DNA from 4 places in the Streptomyces sp. NPDC090106 genome. Region 2 is predicted to be linked to each of the others. Evidence: riboswitches for the same ligand, from Rfam matches in the RefSeq annotation. Region 2 holds a riboswitch; each other region holds the start of a gene.
The links. A riboswitch is a leader RNA that binds a small molecule or an ion and turns the genes downstream of it on or off. The one in region 2 is predicted to bind cobalamin.
Positions count from the first base shown of each region.

Region 1 (5,211 bases), on a different contig from region 2:
AGCCGGCACCGCACCCAGGGCAGGTCGACGACGCGGCGGCCGTCGGCGAGTTTGGTGTCGGTGGCCCAGCGCTGGACGTCCTGGAGGGCGCGGATCGCCATGGTGCCGTGGGCGGCGAGGGTGACCCGCTCGTGGTTGAGCTGGTTGGTGATCAGCCGCCAGCCCTGGTTCTCCGCCCCGACGCGGCGCGAGACGGGGACGCGGATGTCCTCGTAGTAGCTGGCCGTGGTGTCGTGCCCGGCGAGCGTGTTGATCACGGTGCAGGAGTAGCCGGGTTCGGTGGTCGGCACCAGCAGCATGGTGATGCCCTTGTGCGGCGGGGCCGCCGGGTCGGTGCGGGTGGCGAGCCAGACCCAGTCGGCGGTGTCGCCGTTGGTCGTCCAGATCTTCTGCCCGTTGACGACGTACTCGTCGCCCTCGCGCACGGCCCGGGTCTTCAGGGCGGCGAGGTCGGTGCCCGCGTCGGGCTCGCTGTAGCCGATCGCGAAGTCGATCTCGCCGGAGAGGATCTTCGGCAGGAAGTACGCCTTCTGCTCGTCGGTGCCGTACTGCATGATCGTCGGGCCGACGGTGTTCAGCGCCATCAGGGGCAGCGGGACGCCCGCCTGGGCGGCCTCGTCGAAGAAGATGAACTGTTCCATCGCGGTCAGCCCGCGTCCGCCGTACTCCTCGGGCCAGCCCACGCCCAGCCAGCGGTCGGCGCCGAGGCGGCGGACGCTGTCGCGGTAGAAGCGCTTCTGCTCACGCCGTTCGCCGTGCCGGGCCCGTGCCTCGTCGGGAGCCAACTCGGCGAAGTAGGCGCGCAGTTCGGTGCGCAGCCGCTGCTGCTCGGGCGTGTATTCGAGATGCACGGCGCCTCCAGGCTCCCCGGTACCGGTCCGTCCTGTCGGCGCACACGGTAGAACGCGTTCCAGAAATTGGGAATGGCGAGGCGTACGAAAGGCACGCGCGCACGACCCCGGGGCGCGCGAAAGGCCCCCGCCCGGCGGGGGCCTTTCCTGTGGCGCTGCTTCAGTGGGCGACCGGGGTCGCCTGTGCGGCAGCCGCCTCCCGTGCCGGTTTCGGGGCCAGTTGGCGTTCGGCCAGCAGTCCGAAGACCAGACCGAAGGAGGTCCACAAGGTGAACTGGACGGCCAGCGCGGCGAGTCGGTACTGCCACAGCAGCGCCGCCGGGAAGTGCTCCGGCACCTCGCTGAACGACGGCAGGAACGCGTACGCGAGCCCGACGACGAGGACGAAGGCCGCGCCCGCCGCGACGGTCGCGTTCCAGTTGCCCAGACGGGGCGCGAGACGCTTGCCCAGGATGACCGCGCCCACCGTCAGCAGCACGCTGAGGACGATCATCAGGAAGAACAGCGCGGTCCGCTGGTTGAGCGTGTCCGGGTCACCGACGGCCGGCGGGTTGGCCGGGTACTTCAGGAACGGCACGACGTAGACCGAACCGAGGCCGGCCGCGGCGAGCAGCAGCGCGCTCGCCCGCGGTCCGAACCGGCCGATCCGGCCGAGCGCGAAACAGTAGGCGAGCGCGGCGATGCCGCCGAAGGCGATCCCGTAGACGAGAACGCCCGTGGACAGCCCGGCCGTGGACTGGAGGGCGCGGCTGACGAGTTCCTCGCCGCCGTGCTCGTGGGCGTGGGACTCCTCGAAGGCGATCGCCTCGTCGACCCGTGGTTCGCCCAGGAAGTAGGCGACGACGAGAGCGGCCAGGCCCGCGGCGAGACCCGCGAGCATGCCACGTACCAGGAGGTTTCTGACAGTTGCGGAATTCATGCTCAGGTGTGCTTCCTCGTCGCTGTCAGTGGCAGGGGAAGCCGAGCAGATGGCGGGCGTCGTGCACCCACTCGTGAACGCCCTCGCCGGAGACGAGGGAGGTGGCGCCCTGCTCGGCGCCGACGAAGTAGAGCAGGACCAGCATCAGGACGCCGAAGAAGACCGCCCAGGGGGCGATGGCGCCGATCGGCAGTTTGGCGGGTACGGCGGCGGTGCTGGTGGTCGGCTGAGCGACAGACTGCGCCATGGCAGGTGCCTCCTGGGGGAACTCGCGTCCCGTGTCGGTGGTGCACAGGACGACGGGGCGGGTCTGACTCACCCGGCCCGCACCCGTGAGGGCGTGCCCGGCATACAGTGGCGCGACCGTGCCGGAATCCCACCGGCTTCCACCGAACCGTCGTCGATATCGACGAGAAGGTACCGCGTGGGAGGGATACGGCCAAGAGCGCACGGGAGGCGGCCGGGTGCTCACGGGAGGCCGTCCAGGCCGTCAACGAGCGTGCGTGGACCGGAAATCGACCGCGAGAACGGACTCATGACCAGCCAAGTGATGTTGATCTCACCCGCGATCACGGCGGCCCTGCGCGAGGCCAGGTTCGACGACGGCTGCGGCCTCGACCCGTCCGGAGCGCGGCTCGCGCGCTCCGCCGCGGGCACGCTTCCCGCCGCGGAACGGGTGCTGGTCTCCCCCACGGTCCGCTGCCGCGAGACCGCCGCCGCGCTCGGCCTCGACGCCCTGGAGGCGCCGGAGCTGGCCGCCCTGGACGCGGGCCGCTGGCGCGGGGCCTCCCTCGCGGACGTCAGCGCGTCGGAGCCTGCCGAACTGGCCCGCTGGCTCGGCGACCCGGAGGCGGCGCCCCACGGCGGCGAATCGGTACGGGCCCTGTGCGACCGGGTCGGGACCTGGCTCATCGCCCTCGCCCCTCTCTCCGGCCGCACCGTCGCGGTGGCCGAACCGGAGATCGTCCGCGCGGCGGTCGTCCGCGCCCTGGGCGCCCCGGAGTCCGCCTTCTGGCGCACCGACGTCACCCCGCTGACGGCGGTGGAACTGAGCGGGAGGGCGGGCCGGTGGAACGTCCGGGTGGGGAGTCCGCTGCGGGGGGTGTGAGGGGACGGGGCGAGGACCAGGGGCCCGGCCCTCGAGCGGGCGCGGCACGCCATGGCACTTGAGGCGGGCGCCAAGGGCCGGACACCTTGCAGGAGGGGCCGCCGGCCGGGCAGCCGGATGCCTCGGGCCGGGCAGCCGGATGCCTCGGGCCGGGCCGCGGGCGTCCGGCTCCATGAACGGTGCGGCTCGGCCCAGGGCCCCGCTTGGCACCCGAGCCCCAAGCCCGTCGCCAGGCTGCAGGCCAAGCACCCCAAGCGGCCAGGTGCGGTCGGGCCGAGCCGGGCGGTCGGGCACCTACGGCCAGGGTGTCTCGTACCGGGCGCCCTGGCCTCAAGTACCGCCCGGTCAGCGGGCCTTGAGGTGGGTCGCGTCCGCCGCGGCCCTCAGACCAGCGCCGCCATGAAGTCCGTGCACGCCTGCGCGCACTCGCGGCAGGCCTTCGCGGTCTCCACCGCGCCCGAGTGGTCGTCGAGGAGCTGGGCGCACTCCAGGGCCACGGCCCGGCACCATTCCAGTTGGACGCGGATCGCGTGTTCGTCCAGGTGGTTCTCCTCGGACAGGACACGGCAGGTCGCGTCGCAGACCTCGGCGCACATGATGCCCTTGCGCCGCACGAGTTCCTGCTGTTCCGTCCCCTCCGGATCGATGAGGCTCGCCCGCAGCGCGCACGCCCGCGCACACTCGGTGCACGCCTGTGCGCACGCGAAGCGGTCCTCCAGGAACCGGAAGAGCTCCTGTTGGGATGTCGTCGTAGTCACCCCGGGCGGGTAGCCGTCGCGGTGCGCGCCAAACCCCGGGGCCGGGGTTCCTGCGGGCCGGGTTCTCGCGGACCAGGTTCCCGCGGACCGGCTGTCCCGCGGGCCGGTTCGGCCGGGCCGCGAGGGGTACCCGGCGCACCATGAGCACCACATGGATCGAGATGGCGGCAGGCCGGGGCGCCCTGGGCGTCGGGCTGGTCGTGGCGGGCGTGCTGGTCGTGGCGCTGCTGCTCGGCGCGTTCTGGACGGGCGCGCGGGTCCGCAGGCGTGAACTCCCGCCGCCCCGTCCCGAGGAGCAGCCGCGGCTGCCGGAGGGCGGGCCGGTGCGGGAGGTCATGGAGGAGCGGGAGCCCGCCGAGATGCCCAGGAGCGACGAGCGGACGACCCCGCACGAGATGCCCGGCTTCGGCAACAGCCCCACCCGCACGGGACCGGACCCGGACCGGCGGGGGCGCGACTGAACCCGCCGCTCCGGCGAGGGCGCGACAGGACCCCGCCGCTCCGGTGCGGACGCGACTGAGCCCCGCTGCTCCGGTGCGGGCACGGCCGACCCTCGCCGCTCACCCCTCCAGCAGCGGCAGCGGGCCGAAGGTGTGGCTCTCCCACAGGCGGCGGGACGCCTCCTCCGGGTAGGCGGTCACCGTCGGTTCCGTGTCGAGGAGCCGGGTCGCGCGGCGCTCGGTGTCGTAGAGGGGCCAGCCCGGGTCGCCGGTGGCGGCGAAGGAGGTCCAGGCCGTGCGGAAGCGGGCCGAGAGGGCCTCGGCGTCCGGGCCCGGCTCGGGGCCGATGAGGAGGGCGCCGAGGGTCTCGAAGCGGCCGAACGTCAACGGGATGTCTAGGCCGTGGCAGGCGCCGAGCACACCGCCGTCCACGGGGGCGGACCAGGTGAGTTCGTAGAGGTGGGTCCGGCCGCCGGCGGCGGCGTGCGCGTCGGCCAGGTGCAGGGTGGGCATGCGGAACAGCCAGTCGGACTTGACCAGTTCGTACAGCCGCTCCGCCGAGGCGTCCGGGAACGCGGCACGGTAGGCCGCCTCGGCGTCCGGCGTCGGCCCGAACAGACGCAGCGCCCGGGACGCCGCCGCCGCGTCGACACGGCCGAGTTCACCGCCGAGCAGCATGAACAGGCGGTACTCGTCGCGGTTGTGACCGGTGATCAGCTCCACGTCGCGGGCGGCGCCGCCCGCGAGGGCCTCCCAGGGCGTGGCGGGCAGGACGTCGCCGTCGACGACCGGCGAGTACGGGGTGGCGGTGTGGGCGACACGGCCCCAGCGGTGGGCGTGCGCCGGCATCCGGCCGCCCAGCGCCGCGCCCGCGTCGGGCAGTTTCCGCGGCTCGACCCCGGCCAGGTCGGCCACCGTGGGGCGCAGGCCCAGCACGTCCGCGGCGGCCACGGCGATGTCCCCGGCGAGCGCGTCCGAGAAGAACGTGCCGGGCACGCTCTGCGCGATGGCCCGCCGGAACAGCCCCCTGGCCCGCGGCATGGCCAGCAGCGAGGCCACCGACCCGGCGCCGGCCGACTCGCCGAAGACGGTGACCCGCGCGGGGTCGCCGCCGAAGCCGGCGATGTTCTCCTGG
Region 1 covers NZ_JBIVDS010000010.1:246,673-251,883, reverse strand. Annotated here, with positions in the region: gene ACIPSE_RS30860 (acyl-CoA dehydrogenase family protein) at 1-851, opposite strand, end outside; gene ACIPSE_RS30855 (CbtA family protein) at 1,012-1,770, opposite strand; gene ACIPSE_RS30850 (CbtB-domain containing protein) at 1,796-2,017, opposite strand; cobalamin riboswitch at 2,056-2,210, opposite strand; gene ACIPSE_RS30845 (histidine phosphatase family protein) at 2,306-2,878, shown strand; gene ACIPSE_RS30840 (ferredoxin) at 3,262-3,636, opposite strand; gene ACIPSE_RS30835 (DUF6479 family protein) at 3,777-4,097, shown strand; gene ACIPSE_RS30830 (carboxylesterase/lipase family protein) at 4,197-5,211, opposite strand, start outside.
Region 1: another riboswitch for cobalamin. It lies ahead of ACIPSE_RS30850 (CbtB-domain containing protein); the one in region 2 lies ahead of ACIPSE_RS17180 (prenyltransferase/squalene oxidase repeat-containing protein).

Region 2 (5,211 bases):
CGAGGACACCGGTCGTACGGCGCACCGCGGGCGGGACGTCGGCGCTGCGGCCGTACCCGCGCGCGTCCATCGCGGCGGCGAGGGCGACCGAGCGTTCCAGTGCGCCTTCCAGGACGGGCAGGCCCACCTGGAGCAGGCCCCGCAAGCCGCTGTCGGGCCGGCCCCGCAACCGGCGTGCGGCGCGCAGGCGTTGGACGTCGGCGATCAGGTTCGGCGCGAAGGTCAGCGCCACGACCACCGCCACGCCCATCTCGTACAGGGCGCCGGGCAGGGACTTCAGGAGCCGGGTCGGGCTCGCGAGGGCGTTCGCCGCGCCGACGCAGACCAGGAGGGTGGCCAGCTTCAGCCCGTCGTAGAACGCGAAGGTGAGCGTCTCGGCGGTGACCCGGCCGCCCAGCCGGATGCCCTGCGCCCAGGCGGGGAGCGGGACTTCGGGCAGCGTGACGATCACATGCGTGCCCGGCAGCGGTGAGCCGAGGGTGACGGCGAAGACGAGACGGATGAGCAGGACGGCGAGGGCCAGCTTCACGAACGCGCCGTAGGAGCGGGCCCAGGGGGCGTCGGGGCGGCGGGCCGCGACCACGTACCCGGAGGTCGCCATGAGGAGGGCGAGCAGCAGCGGGTTGGTGGTGCGGGTCGCCGCGACGCCGAGGGACAGGGCCCAGAGCCACCAGGCCCCGGGGTGCGGGGAGTCGGGCGCGGGCCGCCGCGGCTCAGCGGGCATGTCTGCGACGCCTCGCCTGCCACACCGCCGCCCCGCCCAGCACCGCCACCGCCGCGACGCCCGCGAACAGGCCCACGGACGGGCCGGGTTCCTCCGACGCGGCCTTCTTCCGGTCGGTCCTGTCGCCGTCCTGGTGCGCCACCTGCTCGCCGCAGCCCGACTCCGGGTACCCGGAGATCGCGCACAGCAGGGCGTTGGTGTCGTAGCGCAGGGGCTTCGCGACCGAGGCGAGGGCCTCCGCGGTCGTCGCGTCCTCGGCCACCGACGCGCACGCGGTGCGGAGCGCGGGCGGGGTCTCGCCCGCCGGGGCGTCCGCCGCCGTACCGAAGTCGAGGACGAGCGCGACGCGCTTGCGGCCGTCCCGCGCGGGGGTGTCCGCGCAGAGGTCCGCGAAGTCCGCCGTGCGCGGTGTCGTCGCCTCGGAGGAGTCCTCGCTGACCGCGAACCGGAAGCCCTGGACGTCGCCGTCGGACGGCACGGCGGTCGCCGGGCCCTGGGTCGCGTACGTCCAGGCGGTGCCGGCGCGGTCCCAGAACGACCAGTAGCGGTAGCCGGTGGCCTGGGCCGCCTGGGCGGCGCCGGTCACGAGGACGAGCGCGGCCAGGACGGGTGCGAGGACCCGGCGGATCACGGCTGCCGCTTCCTGGTGCGCCCGCTGAGGAGGAAGCCGATGCCGATGCCGCCGACGAGTCCGACGCCGACGATCCACCAGACGCCGACGCCCCCGCCGTCCTCGTCCTCCTTCTTGTCCTTCTCCTTGTCCCCGGCGGCGCCGGTCCCCTTCGCGGCGGGCACGCTCGCCGGCTTCGGGCCGGTCGCGTCGAGCAGCGCGATCAGGTCCTCGCCGCCGAAGGCGCGCGGGTCCAGGCCGGCGGCGCGGGCGGCGAAGACGAGCTGGGCGTAGGCGGCGGGGCCGCTCTGCCCGGCCCATTCGAGGGAGTTGGCCGCGAGCCAGCGGGCGGAGGCGGCGGCCTCGCTCGTGAAGCCGGCGGCGGACAGGGCGACGACCGCGTCGGCGGTGTTGCCGAAGTCCGGCTGGTCCTCGGAGCCGGGCAGCGCCGACATGAGGTGGGCGTCCTCGCCCATCGCGCCGACGAGGTACGCGGCGCCGTTGCGGGCGGCCCGCGTGAGGTCGCCGGGCTTCGCGCAGGACGTGGAGGCCTGGTCGGCGCCGGGCACCACGGCCCCCGGCTGTCCGCCGAAGGCGCTCAGCACGGCCGCGGCCGTGGCGTCCGCGTTGGCGGTGAGCTCGCCCTTCTTGCCGGGCTGGTAGGCGAAGGCGCCCGCGCCGTCGCCCGTGCAGGGCAGGGCGAGCTCCAGCAGGGCGTCCGAGGGGGTGTGCCCGTCCTTCTCGACCTCCGTGACCGACCGTCCGGCGGAGCGGAACGCGCCGATGACGACGGACGTGGAGTTCGCGTCGCTGGCCCCGCCCTCGGTGTAGCCCCAGCCGCCGTCGGTGTTCTGGACCGACCGCAGCCAGGCGAGGGCCTTGGACACCGCCTTGTCGTTCCCGGCGAGGGCCTGCGCCGCGACGGCCGTGCTGTTGGTGTCGACCATGACCTTCGCGTCGCACGCCTGGGCGGGGTCGGCGCGGAACGCGGGGAAGGCGCCGTTCGCGCACTGCTGGCCGACGAGCCAGTCCACCGCCGTCGCGGCCGGCTCGACACCCTGCTCCCGCTGCGCGAGCAGGGTCAGCGACTGCCGCCACACGCCGTCGTACGTCGGGTCCGCCGAGCCGTACAGGCCGTCCGGGACGGCTGTGGAGGGCGAGGGGGAGGGGGACGCGGCCACGGCCGGGGCGGCCGTGGCGAGCACGGCGGTGGCGGCCAGGGCCGCGGCGCTGCGGCGGACGTTCATGATCGGCGGATGCCTCTCCCTGCGGGGGAGCCGGGCAGCACGGGACGACCCCGGGCGGCTCGGCCCCGTAGACCTCGACGGTGCCGTGCGCCGGCCGGTTGCCGACGCGCGTGAGCCGGTCATGAGCACCGCACGGGGCGATCCGGCTCGCCGCCCCTGGTTCGCGGGCGGCTCACGGTTGCGGGTCAGCGCCGGAATTGCACCGGCTTTCCCCCGTACGGGTGTGATGACGACCCGGTCACTGTACCGGGCCGTGCCGACGCGCCTGGGAGCCCCCTGTGAGCGGGCCCCGGAGGCACGGCTTCGGGTAGGTGCGCGCCCGGTGCCCTCACACCGCCACGTACGTCACCGGGTCGCTCCCCGCGACCGCCTCCGCGCGGCCCAGTTTGACCAGGCGGCGGACGTGGGCCTCCGCCTCCGAGACGGCGATGGTGCGTGAGGCGTAGGGGATGTCGGACCAGGGGCGGTTCCACTCCATGCGCTCGGCCAGCTGCCAGGGGGTGAGGGGCCGGGCCAGGAGGGTGTGCAGGCCGGTGAGGCGTTCCTCGTGGTGGGCGAGCAACTCCCGTACGCGGGACGGGGCGTCGGGGAAGGCGTGCTGGTGGGCGGGGAGCACCTCGGCGGGGGCGAGGCGGCCGACGCGTTCCAGGGAGTCGAGGTAGTCGCCGAGGGGGTCGGTGACGGTGGCGTCGTCGGGGTCCTCGTAGAGGCCGATGTGCGGGGTGATCTCGGGCAGCAGGTGGTCGCCGGAGAACAGGCGCCCGTTGCCGGGGAGCCGTTCCGGGTGGTCCTCCTCCAGGTGCAGGCAGACATGGCCCGGCGTGTGGCCCGGGGTCCAGATCGCGCGCAGCCGCCGGCCGGGCAGCGGCAGCGTCTCGCCGGGGACGATCTCGCGGTCGGGCAGGGCGGGGGAGAAGCCGGGGAGGCGGCGCGGGCGGGGCGAGCGCAGGGGCGCGATGTGCTCCTCCGGGGCGCCGGCGGCCGTCAGCTTCGCGGTCATGTAGGTGTACCAGCGCTCGGACCGGGTCTCGCGGGTGCGGCGGACGATGGCGGCGTCGGCCTCGTGCATCGCGATCCAGGCGCCGGAGGCGTCCCGCACCTTGCCGGACAGGCCGTGGTGGTCGGGGTGGTGGTGGGTGATCACCACGCCGTGGATCTCGCCGGGCGCGGTGCCGCACGCGGCGAGACCGGCCGCGAGGGTGTCCCAGGACGCGGGGTCGTCCCAGCCCGTGTCGATCAGCACCGGACCCCGGTCGGTGTCGACGACGTAGACGAGTGTGTGGCCGAGCGGGTTGTCCGGGATGGGGACCCTGAGGGACCGGACACCCCCACCGTGGTCGCCGACCGTGGGCCTGGGCTGTGACATGGGTTCCCCCGTCTCCGCGTTCCCGTCACTATAACTAGAACGGGTTCCTGTGGGAGCCCCAGTCACCTACTCGGACCGGCTCCGGCGGCACGGTGAACCGGTGTGAGGTCTGTGGACTCATCCGAGTGGAACTGGTATCAGTTCCGGTATCTCAGAATCTGATGAACCGTCAGAGTCAGCTCCCGGGGAGGCGGTCGGCGATGACCGAGCTCGTGGAACACGGACAGCTTTTCATCGGCGGGGAGTTGACCGACCCCCTCGGCCCGGACGTCATCGAGGTGATCTCCCCGCACACCGAGGAGGTCATCGGGCGGGTGCCGCACGCCGCGCCCGGGGACGTGGACCGCGCGGTGGCCGCCGCGCGGCGGGCGTTCGACGAAGGGCCCTGGCCCCGGCTGTCGTTGGACGAGCGGATCGAGGTCGTCACCCGCATCAAGGACGGCATCCTCGTCCGGCACGAGGAGATCGCCCGCGTCATCTCCTCCGAGAACGGCTCCCCGTACTCCTGGAGCGTCCTGGCGCAGGCGCTCGGCGCGATGATGGTGTGGGACGCGGCGATCACGGTCGCGCGCGACTTCACCTACGAGGAGCAGCGCGACGGCGTCCTCGGCAAGATCCTCGTGCGCCGCGAGCCGGTCGGGGTCGTGGCGGCCGTCGTCCCGTGGAACGTCCCGCAGTTCGTCGCCGCCGCCAAGCTGGCCCCCGCGCTGCTGGCCGGCTGCACGGTGATCCTCAAGCCGTCGCCGGAGTCCCCGCTGGACGCGTACCTCCTCGCCGAGATCGCCCGGGACGCCGGGCTGCCCGAAGGCGTGCTGTCGATCCTCCCGGCCGACCGCGAGGTCAGCGAGTACCTGGTCGGGCACCCCGGGATCGACAAGGTCTCCTTCACCGGCTCGGTCCCGGCCGGCAAGCGCGTGATGGAGGTCGCCTCACGCCATCTCACCCGCGTGACCCTGGAGTTGGGCGGCAAGTCCGCGGCGGTCGTGCTGCCGGACGCGGACGTCGAGGCGACGGTCGCCGGGGTCGTCCCGGCGGCGTGGATGAACAACGGGCAGGCGTGCGTGGCCCAGACCCGCATCCTCCTTCCCCGCTCCCGCTACGACGAGTTCGCCGAGGCGTTCACCGCCGCGGCGAGCGCGCTGGTGGTGGGCGACCCGCTGGACCCGGCGACCCAGGTGGGCCCGCTGGTGGCCAGGCGGCAGCAGCAGCGCAACCTCGACTACATCCGCATCGGCCAGGAGGAGGGCGCGAAGATCCTCACCGG
Region 2 covers NZ_JBIVDS010000005.1:27,455-32,665, forward strand. Annotated here, with positions in the region: gene ACIPSE_RS17170 (CbiQ family ECF transporter T component) at 1-724, opposite strand, end outside; gene ACIPSE_RS17175 (SCO2322 family protein) at 714-1,355, opposite strand; gene ACIPSE_RS17180 (prenyltransferase/squalene oxidase repeat-containing protein) at 1,352-2,581, opposite strand; cobalamin riboswitch at 2,700-2,834, opposite strand; gene ACIPSE_RS17185 (MBL fold metallo-hydrolase) at 2,910-3,947, opposite strand; gene ACIPSE_RS17190 (aldehyde dehydrogenase) at 4,148-5,211, shown strand, end outside.

Region 3 (5,211 bases), 610 kb from region 2:
GGTCCACGAACCGCACGACGACGCCGGGTTCGGCGGCCAGCGCGTCGATGTCGGTGAAGTTGGACATCAGGGGGACGGCGCAGACGGCGATCCGCAGCACGTCCTCGCCGTGGGGCGGGGCGACGTTCGACTCGCGCACGGTGCCGCGCAGCGAGATGCGCAGCCCGTCCTCCTCGTCGATGCCGAGCCCGTGCCGGAACGGCAGCACCCCGTAGGTGTGCCGTCCGGTGAGTCCGTGGAGCATGTCGAGGCCGGGTTCGAGGAGCCCGACGTCGCCCCGGAACTTGTTGACGAGGAACCCGGCGACGAGCCGCTGGTCCTCCGGCGACAGCAGGGCGACGGTTCCGAAGAAGGAGGCGAAGACCCCGCCCCGGTCGATGTCCCCGACAACGAGGACGGGCAGCCCGGCGTTGCGGGCGATGCCCATGTTGACGATGTCGGTGCGCCGCAGGTTGATCTCGGCGGGGGACCCGGCGCCCTCGCAGATCACCGCGTCGTACGTGCCCCGCAGTTCGGCCAGGCAGTCCAGGACCGTCCCCAGCAACCGCTGCTGCCGTCCGCCGTGGTAGCCGCGCGCGCTCATCTCCCCGACGGGCTTGCCCATCAGCACGACCTGGCTGCTCTGGTCGCCGCCGGGCTTGAGCAGCACGGGGTTCATCAGCGCGGACGGTTCGATCCGGCAGGCCTGGGCCTGCATGGCCTGCGCCCGCCCGATCTCGGCGCCCTCGCGCGTCACGAACGAGTTGAGGGACATGTTCTGCGCCTTGAACGGGGCGACCTTCACCCCCTGCCGCACCAGCCACCGGCAGATCCCGGCGGTGACGACGCTCTTCCCGGCGTCGGAGGTGGTCCCCGCGACGAGCAGCCCCCCGCCCAAGCTCCCGCTCATCCCTTGCGCCCCTTCAGCAGAGCCCGCCCGGCGACGCTCACCCCGAGCGCCAGCAGCCCGACGCGCCGCGACAGCCGTACGGCGCGTTCGATGTCGTACGAGGCGACGGCCCGCCCCTCGCCGTTGAGTACGGGCCGGTGCTCGACGCGCCCCGCGTAGGAGAGCGTCCCGCCGAGCCGTACGCCGAGGGCGCCCGCGAACGAGGCCTCCACGGGGCCGGCGTTGGGGCTCGGGTGCTTGGCGGCGTCCTGGCGCCAGGCGCGGACGGCGCCCCGGCGGTCGTCCCCGCCGAGCGCGGCCAGCACGGCGGTCAGCCGCGCCCCCGGCCAGCCGGCCACGTCGTCCAGGCGCGCGGACGCCCAGCCGTACCGCAGGTACCGTTCGGAGCGGTGGCCGACCATCGCGTCGAGGGTGTTGACGGCCCGGAACCCGAGCAGCCCCGGCACCCCGCCGACGGCTCCCCACACGAGCGCGCCGACGACGGCGTCGGAGGTGTTCTCGGCGACGGACTCGACGACGGCGCGGGCGATCCCGTCGGAGTCGAGCGCCTGCGGGTCGCGCCCGCACAGATGGGGCAGCCGGGCCCGGGCCGCGTCGACGTCCCCGGCGTCCAGCGCCCGCCCGACGACCCGGGCCTCGCGCGCGAGGGAGGTCCCCCCGACGACGGCCCAGGTGGCGGCGGCGGTCAGGGCGACGGAGGCGGCACGGGAGGGGCGCACGGCCCGCTCGGCCACGGCCCCGAGGGCGACGGCGCTCCCGGCGCACACGGCGGTGTGCAGGGCGCCCCACCCGCGGTGGTCCCGCCACAGCACCCGCTCCACGGCTCCCGCGGCCCGCCCGAACGCGGCGACCGGATGCCCCCGGCGGGGATCGCCGAGCAGCAGGTCACCGAGGAGGCCGGCGGCGGCGCCGTACGCGAAGACGCGATCGGCACGCACCGGTTCAGCCGATCGGGAGTGCGCGGGACGGTCCGGTCACAGGGTTCGGTCGGCAGGCGAACATCGCGATATGTCCTCACTCAGGGTGTCCACGCCCTGGTTCGACGAGACCGGCGGTGAGAGTTCCTGGCTCCCGGGGGTGTCTACCCCGGTGACAGTGGCGGGACCGCGCCGGATTCGCACCGGCTTCCTCTTCTGCCGCCGTACATGGCCCCGGAAGTCCACCACGCCCCCGGAACGGCCGTCAACTTGCCGTTGACCTGCGGGAGCGGAGTGTGGACAACCCCACACCGGCACCGTGACGACGGGCTCGCGGCGACCGGCTCACGGCATGTTTCCCGCCCCGGTGGGCACACAGAGGTCCGCCCTGTCCGGTCCCCGGGAAGGGGACCGGACAGGGCGGACGGGAACGCTGCCGGGTGTCAGGCCACGATCAGGTAGATGCCGTAGCCGACCGCCGCCGCGCAGGCGGCGAAGCAGGCGTAGGCGCCGGTGACCGCGAGGGCGGCGGTGCCGCCCTGTGCGACGGCCCGCTCCTGGCGGGACAGGCCCATCACGCCGAGGGTGAAGAGGGCCACCAGAGCCACGGTGACCACGAGGCTGACGCCGAAGACGGAGCCGAGTGCCGCCCAGTCGATTTCCATGATGCGCTTCCTTGGGTTGCCTGGTGGGGGTCAGGCCGTGGCCTGCGACGGGGTGGGTTCGGTGGCCGCGGGGGCCGGGATCGTGGCGGTCAGGTCGCCGGTGGGCGGCGGGGTGACCGCGGCGATCGCCGTGGTGACGACACCGGCGGGCTCGGCGTCGGCGTCGTTGACGTTGGTGTGGTCGACGACCTCGCGGCGGGAGAGCTTCCAGATCCAGGCGCTGGAGCCGATGAGGAAGGCCGCCACGATCGCGGTGCCCCAGCTGCCGAGGCCGGTGACGTACTCGGCGAGCGCGCCGACCAGGGCCGCCGCCGGGAGGGTCAGGCCCCAGGCCACGAACATCCGGGTGGCGGTGGACCAGCGGACCACGCCGCCCTTGCGGCCGAGGCCCGCGCCCATCACCGATCCGGAGACGGAGTGCGTGGTGGACAGGGAGAAGCCGAGGTGCGAGGAGGCCAGGATGACGGTCGCCGCGCTGGTCTGGGCGGCGAAGCCCTGCTGCGGCTGGAGGTCGGTCAGGCCCTTGCCCATGGTGCGGATGATGCGCCAACCGCCGAGGTAGGTGCCGAGGGCGATGGCCATGCCCGCGGAGAGGATGACCCACAGCGGCGGGTCGGAGTCGGGGGCGACGGCGCCGCCGGCGACCAGGGCGAGGGTGATGATGCCCATCGTCTTCTGGGCGTCGTTGGTGCCGTGGGCGAGGGAGACGAGACCGGCGGAGGCGATCTGGCCCGCGCGGTAGCCCTTCGCGGCGGCCTTGCCGTCGGCCTTCCTGCCGATCGAGTAGGACAGCCGCGTGGCCAGCATGGCCGCGAGACCGGCGACGATCGGGGCCACGACGGCCGGGATCAGGACCTTGGTGACGAGGACGTCGCCGTGGACCGCGCCGACGCCCGCCGAGGCGATGGTCGCGCCGATCAGGCCGCCCATGAGGGCGTGGGAGGAACTGGAGGGCAGGCCCACCAGCCAGGTGAGGAGGTTCCAGAGGATCGCGCCGACCAGGGCGGCGAAGATGACCTCGGGACGGATGCCGGTCTCGTCGACGAGACCCTTGGAGATCGTGTTGGCGACCTCCACGGAGAGGAAGGCGCCCACAAGGTTCAGCACGGCGGACATGGCCACCGCGACCTTGGGCTTGAGTGCACCGGTCGAGATGGTCGTGGCCATCGCGTTGGCGGTGTCGTGAAAACCGTTCGTGAAATCGAACGCAAGTGCGGTTACCACCACAATCGCGAGGATCAGCGAGAAGTTTTCCATTTACCCAGGCAATCGTTCGAGGTCATTGGTCGGATGAACGTAGGTAACCTGGATGAACGGAAGGTGAACTGAGGCGGGCCGCATGGTGTCCGAACGGACTGGTTCCGGTCTGATCGTTTCCCGCCGGAACCACGCGGTCCGTTCGTCGCACGGCTAGGCGCCCCGGGCGAACCTCTTGAGCTGTGCCATGGAGCCGTTGAAGAGATTCTGGTCACCCGGCAGAGAGCCGCTGTTGTCGTACTGCCAGAGCGTCCAGAACGACCACCCGGCGGGCAGCGACCCGGCGTCCGCCGCGTCGTAACGGGCGATCCACAGGGCGTGATCCGACGCGAAGGCGCGGCTGCCGCCGGTGCACCTGTTCCACCAGTGGGCCGTCGTGTAGATCACCGGACGGCGCCCGGTGAGCCGCTTGGTCTCGTCGCTGAAGGACTTGATCCACCGCACCAGCGCGGAGCTCTTCATGTCGTAGCACTTGTGCTTGGCGTCGTACGGGTTGTACTCGATGTCGAGCGCCGGCGGCAGGGTCCAGCCGTCCGCCGTCCACCCGCCCCCGTTGCGTACGAAATGCCGCGCCTGCGCGGCGCCCGACGACTTGTCCGGCAGTGCGAAGTGGTAGGCCCCGCGGATCAGGCCGGCGCCGCGCGAGCCGTTGTACTGCTGGTCGAAATAGGGATTGCGGTACGTGGTGCCCTCGGTCGCCTTCACGTAGACGAACCGGGCGCCCTTGGCCTTCGCGCTCTTCCAGTCGACGTTCTTCTGGTGCGAGGAGACGTCGTGGCCCTTGGGGCCGCCCGCCGCCTCGGCGGGCAGCCCGGCGAGCGCGGTCCCCGTGAGGGCGAGCGCGGTGACGGAGGCCGCCGCGAGACCGCGGCGACGCGGGAACGGAGTGTGGTCACGAGCCATGTTTCCCCCCGGAATGGCGACGTGCGCATGACGTCCGGGACGGCGTGCGGGACGACGTTCGAAACGGCATGCGAAGGTGTGCGAATGGTGTGCGAATGCCGACGTGCGCGACAAAACAGGCAGAGGCTACTGGAAGATCGCGGAACCCTCGTCACTCTCCGGCCAAGCCGGGTGGGCGGGGCATTTGTCCGCTTATGCGGTCTGCCGGAGGTCCGGCCTCCGCCCTAAAGTGCCCCGCCCCACGGCACCCCGGGACCCGCCCTGACAGGATTGCGGCATGGCTGAGCAGCGACGAGACCAACGGGACGCGCGGGACGAGGAGGCACACGCCTGGGCCGAACTCCTCGCCACGGCACGCCGCACGGTCACCGACGGACTCGTCGTCGGCACCTCCGGCAACGTCTCCGTCCGCGTCGGCGACACCGTTCTGGTCACCCCCTCCGGCGTCCCCTACGACCGGCTCACCCCGGACGACATCACCGGCGTGGACCTCCAGGGGCGGCAGACCCTCGGCACGCTCGTCCCGACCAGCGAACTGCCCATGCATCTGGCCGTGTACCGATCCGGCGACGCGGGCGCG
Region 3 covers NZ_JBIVDS010000005.1:638,812-644,022, forward strand. Annotated here, with positions in the region: gene ACIPSE_RS19925 (cobyric acid synthase) at 1-889, opposite strand, end outside; gene ACIPSE_RS19930 (cobalamin biosynthesis protein) at 886-1,827, opposite strand; cobalamin riboswitch at 1,927-2,069, opposite strand; gene ACIPSE_RS19935 (hypothetical protein) at 2,250-2,471, opposite strand; gene ACIPSE_RS19940 (anion permease) at 2,502-3,728, opposite strand; gene ACIPSE_RS19945 (lysozyme) at 3,882-4,631, opposite strand; gene ACIPSE_RS19950 (class II aldolase/adducin family protein) at 4,909-5,211, shown strand, end outside.
Region 3: another riboswitch for cobalamin. It lies ahead of ACIPSE_RS19930 (cobalamin biosynthesis protein); the one in region 2 lies ahead of ACIPSE_RS17180 (prenyltransferase/squalene oxidase repeat-containing protein).

Region 4 (5,211 bases), on a different contig from region 2:
ACCTCTTCCTCGTCCTGTTCCTCGTCGTGCTCGGCATGGTCGCCTCCGACGGCACCAACGCGTCCGGCACGGCCGGCCACCGTTCCCCGACCCCCACCCCGACACCCCCGACCACCGCACCGCCCCCGTCCCCCACCCCGAAGGGACCCACGGGCCTGGACCCCAAACGCCACACCATCGCCGTGACCCTCTCCGGCGGCGCGACCGGTCGCGCCGCCGGAAAGGGCGGCCTGAGCGCCGGGGACCGCAAGAGGATCGTGGCGGCCGTCGACCAGGAGATGCGCGCGAGCGCCAAGGGCCGCCGCATCGGCATGGTCATCACCTTCGGCATCGCGCCCCAGGCCCAGCTGGGCGCCGCCACCGATCTCGCCGAGGACGTCAACGCCACCCTCAAGTCCCGGCGCCCGCAAGCCTTCTGCGGCGGCAACGTGGGCACCCGGCCGTTCTGGGGCGGCGGACCGGCGGACCACGTGGAGATAGAGCTCTACTACATCAACGCGTGCGAGGACGGCCGTTAGGCAGCCGGGCTCACCCCGCGCAGCGGAACCCCGTGTGGCCGCTGGACGAGTCCGGGGTGTTCGCGCTTCTGGCGGCCACGCGGTAGCGGTTGCAGTACGAGCGGTGGCACAGGTACGAGCCGCCGCGGATGACCCGTGACGCCTCCGTGCGGTCCCACGGGTCGGCGCACCACTCCCACACATTGCCGGAGACGTTGTACAGCCCGAAGCCGTTGGGTTCGAAGGCGGTCACGGGGGCGGTGCCCCGGTGGCCGTCGGCGGCCGTGTTCCTCGTCGGGAAGGTGCCCCGCCAGATGTTGCAGCGGAACGCACCGCCGGGGTCGAGTTCGTCGCCCCACGGGTAGCGCTTCTGCTCCAGGCCGCCGCGGGCCGCGTACTCCCACTCCGCCTCCGTGGGCAGCCGCCGGCCCGCCCAGGCCGCGTAGGCCGCCGCGTCGTGCCACGACACGTGCACGACGGGATGGTCCGCCCGGTCGGCGACCGAACTCCCGGGCCCCTCCGGCATGTTCCACGCCGCGCCGGCGACCGCGCACCACCACGGCGTCTGCTCGGGACGCGGCGCGCCCCGGCGCAGCGCGGCGGGCAGGAACCCGGCGAAGACGTACGACCAGTCCAGCCGCTCGGCGTCGGTGACGTACCCGGTGTCGTCGACGAACGCCGCGAACCGTTCGTTGGTCACCGCGTACGCGTCGATACGGAACGGCTCGACCCGTACCGTCCGCACCGGCCCCTCTCCGTCGGCCGGGAAGCCCTGCGCGTCCTCGGCGCCCATGAGGAACGCGCCGCCGGGCAGCGCCACCGTCCCGTCGTCGCCGACCGGCGTCCGGGCCGGCGGCACCGCGATCCGCGGCAGGTCCACGGCACCGGAGGAGGGCGCGCAGCAGGGCGAGGGGGAGTCGTGCATGGTCGGCGAGCCTACGCCGCCTCCCTGTGCCGAGGGCCGGGGCCGGCGACCGCCGGGGTCAGCCCAGCCGGGGGATCTCGATCGCCGGGCAGCGGTCCATGACCATGTCGAGTCCGGCGGCGCGTGTCCGGTCGTACGCCTCCTCGTCGATCACCCCGAGCTGGAACCAGACCGCCCTGGCCCCCTTGGCGACGGCCTCGTCCGCGACGGCCCCGGCGAGGTCGCTGTTGACGAAGACGTCGACGACGTCCACGTCGAAGGGGATCTCGGCGAGGGAGGCGTAGCCCTGCTCGCCGTGCACGGTCTCCGCCTTGGGGTGCACGGGCACGACCCGCTTGCCGTACCGCTGGAGCGCCGCGGCCACGCCGTACGCGGCGCGCCGCGTGTTGGACGACAGGCCCACCACGGCCCAGGTGTCCCCGCTCTCGGTGAGCATCCTGCGGATCGTCGCTTCGTCGCCGTGCACGGTCGTCTCCCAAGGTCGCGTGGCCGGTCGGGCCCTTGGCACAACAGTGCGCGGCGCCCGGCGATTCCCGGCCGTGATAGCTTGCCGAGGCCAGTCGAACCCATGTACGTGGGTCAGGGAATCCGGTGTGAATCCGGAACTGACGCGCAGCGGTGAGGGGGACGGGCGGGGCCTTTCGCCACTGGACGCCGTACGCGTCCGGGAAGGCGCCCCGTGCCGGACGAACCCGAGTCCGAAGACCTGCTGGCGCGTTCCGTACGACCGGGCTCCGCGTTCGAGCCCTCGACGACTGAGGACCTGTTCCCGTGCCCCAAGCACGTTCCACCGCCCTGCTCCTGGCGGGCGCCTTCCTGCTGACCGCCTGCTCCGACGGCGGTTCCGGCGCCGCCGACACCAAGGCCGCCGTGACCCTGAAAAACTGCGGCGAGACCGTCCGCGTCGAGACGCCCCCGAAGCGGGCCGTCTCCCTCAACCAGGGCACCACCGAGATCATGCTGTCCCTCGGCCTCGCCGACCGCATAGTGGGCACCGCGACCTGGACCGACCCCGTACTGAAGAACCTGGAGAAGGCGAACGCGAAGGTGCCGCGCCTCGCCGACAACGCGCCCTCCTACGAGAAGGTCCTGGCCGCCGAACCCGACTTCGTCGCCGCCTCCTTCGTCTCCACGCTCGGCAAGGGCGGCGTCGCCACCCGCGAGCAGTTCGGGAAGCTGGGCGTGCCGACGTACGTCTCCCCGTCGGACTGCGCGGGCAAGGACAACACCGGGGACGGCGACGGCTCGCGCAGGACGCCGCTGGGGATCGACGCCGTCTACGGCGAGATCCGCGACCTCGCGGCCGTGTTCGGCGTGGAGGAGCGCGGCGAGAAACTCGTCGCCACGCTCAAGCAGCGGATGAAGAAGGCCACTTCGGGCCTCGACGCCTCGGACGTCAGCGTCCTGTACTGGTTCGCCAACGCCGAGTCGCCCTACATGGCGGGCTGTTGCGGCGCGCCCGGCATCATCACCCGCAGCCTCGGCGCGAAGAACGTCTTCGACGACTCGCACGAGGAGTGGCCGCAGATCAACTGGGAGACGGTCGCCGACCGCGACCCGGACGTCCTCGTCATCGGCGACCTCACCCGCAAGTCGCAGACCGCCGAATCCGCCGCGCGGAAGATCGGGTTCCTGGAGAGCGACCCGGTCACCAGGAACATGACCGCCGTCCGCGAGAAGCGGTACGTGCTGCTCAGCGGGCAGGCCATGAACCCGAGCATCCGCACCGTCGACGGCGTGGAGACGGTCGCGGCCGGGCTCCGCGCGGCCGGGCTCGGCACGTGACGGTGCGGCCCTGGGCGCTCGGGACCGCCGGCGCGCTGCTGCTCGCCGGCTCCCTCGCCGTCGCGATCACCATCGGCCCGGCGGACATCGGCGTCGCCGACGTGTGGTCGACCGTGCTGGCCCATCTCGGCCTCGGCACCTCAGGGCTCCCGCCCATCCGCGACGGCATCGTCTGGGAGCTGCGGCTGCCCCGCACCCTCCTGGCCGCCGTCTGCGGGGCCGGGCTCGCCGTGTGCGGCGCGGTCATGCAGTCGCTGCTGCGCAACCCGCTCGCCGACCCCTTCGTCCTCGGCGTCTCCTCCGGCGCCTCGACCGGGGCCGTCGCGGTGGTCGTCCTGGGCGTCGGCGGCGGGCTCGTCCCGGTGTCGGCCGGCGCGTTCCTCGGCGCCCTCGTCTCCTTCGCGCTCGTCCTGCTGCTCAGCCACACCCTCGGCGGCAGCACCGACCGGGTCGTCCTCGCGGGTGTCGCCGCGATGCAGCTCTTCTCCGCGCTCACCTCGTTCGTGGTGATGACCGCCGCCGACGCCGAGACCACCCGCGGCGTCCTGTTCTGGCTCCTCGGCTCGCTGAGCGGCGCGGGCTGGACCGACGTCGCCGTCTGCACGGCCGTCCTCGCCGCCGCGCTCGTCGTCTGCCTGTCGTACGCCCGCACCCTCGACGCGTTCGCCTTCGGCCAGGACGCCGCCGCGGCCCTCGGCGTCTCCGTGGCCCGCACCCGGCTCGTCCTGCTCTGCGTCACGGCGCTGCTCACCGCCGCGCTGGTCAGCTCGGCCGGGGCGATCGGCTTCGTGGGCCTCGTGCTGCCGCACGCCGTCCGGGCGCTCGTCGGCCCCGGGCACGCGCGGCTGCTGCCGCTGTCGGCGCTCGCCGGGGCGGTGTTCCTGGTGTGGGTGGACACCCTCGCCCGTACCGTCCTCGACCCGCAGGAGGTCCCCGTGGGCGTCGTGACCTCCCTGATCGGCGTACCCGCGTTCGTGGCGGTGCTGTACCGGACCCGGGGGGCGGCGCGATGAGCCTCGCCGCGGACCGGGTCGGGCGGACGACCGACGGCCATCTCCTCCTCGACGGCGTCACCCTCGCCCCCGCGCCGGGCTCCGTCGTCGGGCTCCTCGGGCCCAACGGCTCCGGCAAGTCCACGCTCATCCGCCTCCTCGCCGGACTCCTCGCGCCGACCGCCGGGGTCGTCACGCTCGACGACGCCCCGCTGGCCGGCCTGCCCCGCCGCGAGGTCGCCCGGCGCCTCGCGGTGGTCGAGCAGCAGGCCGACACCCAGGTCGAGCTGACGGTCCTGGACGTCGTCCGGCTGGGCCGGGTCCCGCACCGCCGTGCCTGGACGCCCGCGACCGGGCGGGACGAGCGGGCCGTACGCGCCGCCCTGGAGCGCACCGGCCTCGCCGACCGCACCCACCAGCGCTGGCACACGCTCTCCGGCGGCGAACGCCAGCGCGTGCAGATCGCCCGCACCCTCGCCCAGGAACCCCGCGAACTCCTCCTCGACGAACCGACCAACCACCTCGACATCCACCACCAGCTCGACCTGCTGAACCTGGTCGCCGGACTCCCCGTCACCACCGTCGTCGCCCTGCACGACCTGAACCTCGCCGCGATGTACTGCGACCAGGTCGTGGTCCTGCGCACCGGCCGCGTCCACGCCTGCGGCACCCCCGGGGACGTCCTGACCCGGGAGCTGATCGGCGAGGTGTACGGCGTGCGGGCCGCCGTCAGCCGGGAGGGCGACGACGGACGCCCGCACGTCCGCTTCCTGGGCACCCTGGCGTGAACGCCTGTTCGGCCCGGCGGCGGGACGGTACCGTTCGGTGCAGTCAGCGCACCGGGGGGTGGCCGATGCAGGGGTCCGTCGTGCAGGCTCGGCCCGTGCTGCGCATCATCGACGCCCGAACCGGCGAACCCGTCCCCGTCCGCCGCGCCCTCACCCGCGTCGAGACCCATGTCCCGGGACCCGGCCCGACCGCTCCACGCCTCCTCCTGGTCGCCGACACCCTG
Region 4 covers NZ_JBIVDS010000020.1:11,188-16,398, reverse strand. Annotated here, with positions in the region: gene ACIPSE_RS42400 (hypothetical protein) at 1-518, shown strand, start outside; gene ACIPSE_RS42395 (formylglycine-generating enzyme family protein) at 529-1,422, opposite strand; gene ACIPSE_RS42390 (CoA-binding protein) at 1,481-1,888, opposite strand; cobalamin riboswitch at 1,963-2,151, shown strand; gene ACIPSE_RS42385 (ABC transporter substrate-binding protein) at 2,194-3,207, shown strand; gene ACIPSE_RS42380 (FecCD family ABC transporter permease) at 3,204-4,220, shown strand; gene ACIPSE_RS42375 (ABC transporter ATP-binding protein) at 4,217-4,987, shown strand; gene ACIPSE_RS42370 (hypothetical protein) at 5,083-5,211, shown strand, end outside.
Region 4: another riboswitch for cobalamin. It lies ahead of ACIPSE_RS42385 (ABC transporter substrate-binding protein); the one in region 2 lies ahead of ACIPSE_RS17180 (prenyltransferase/squalene oxidase repeat-containing protein).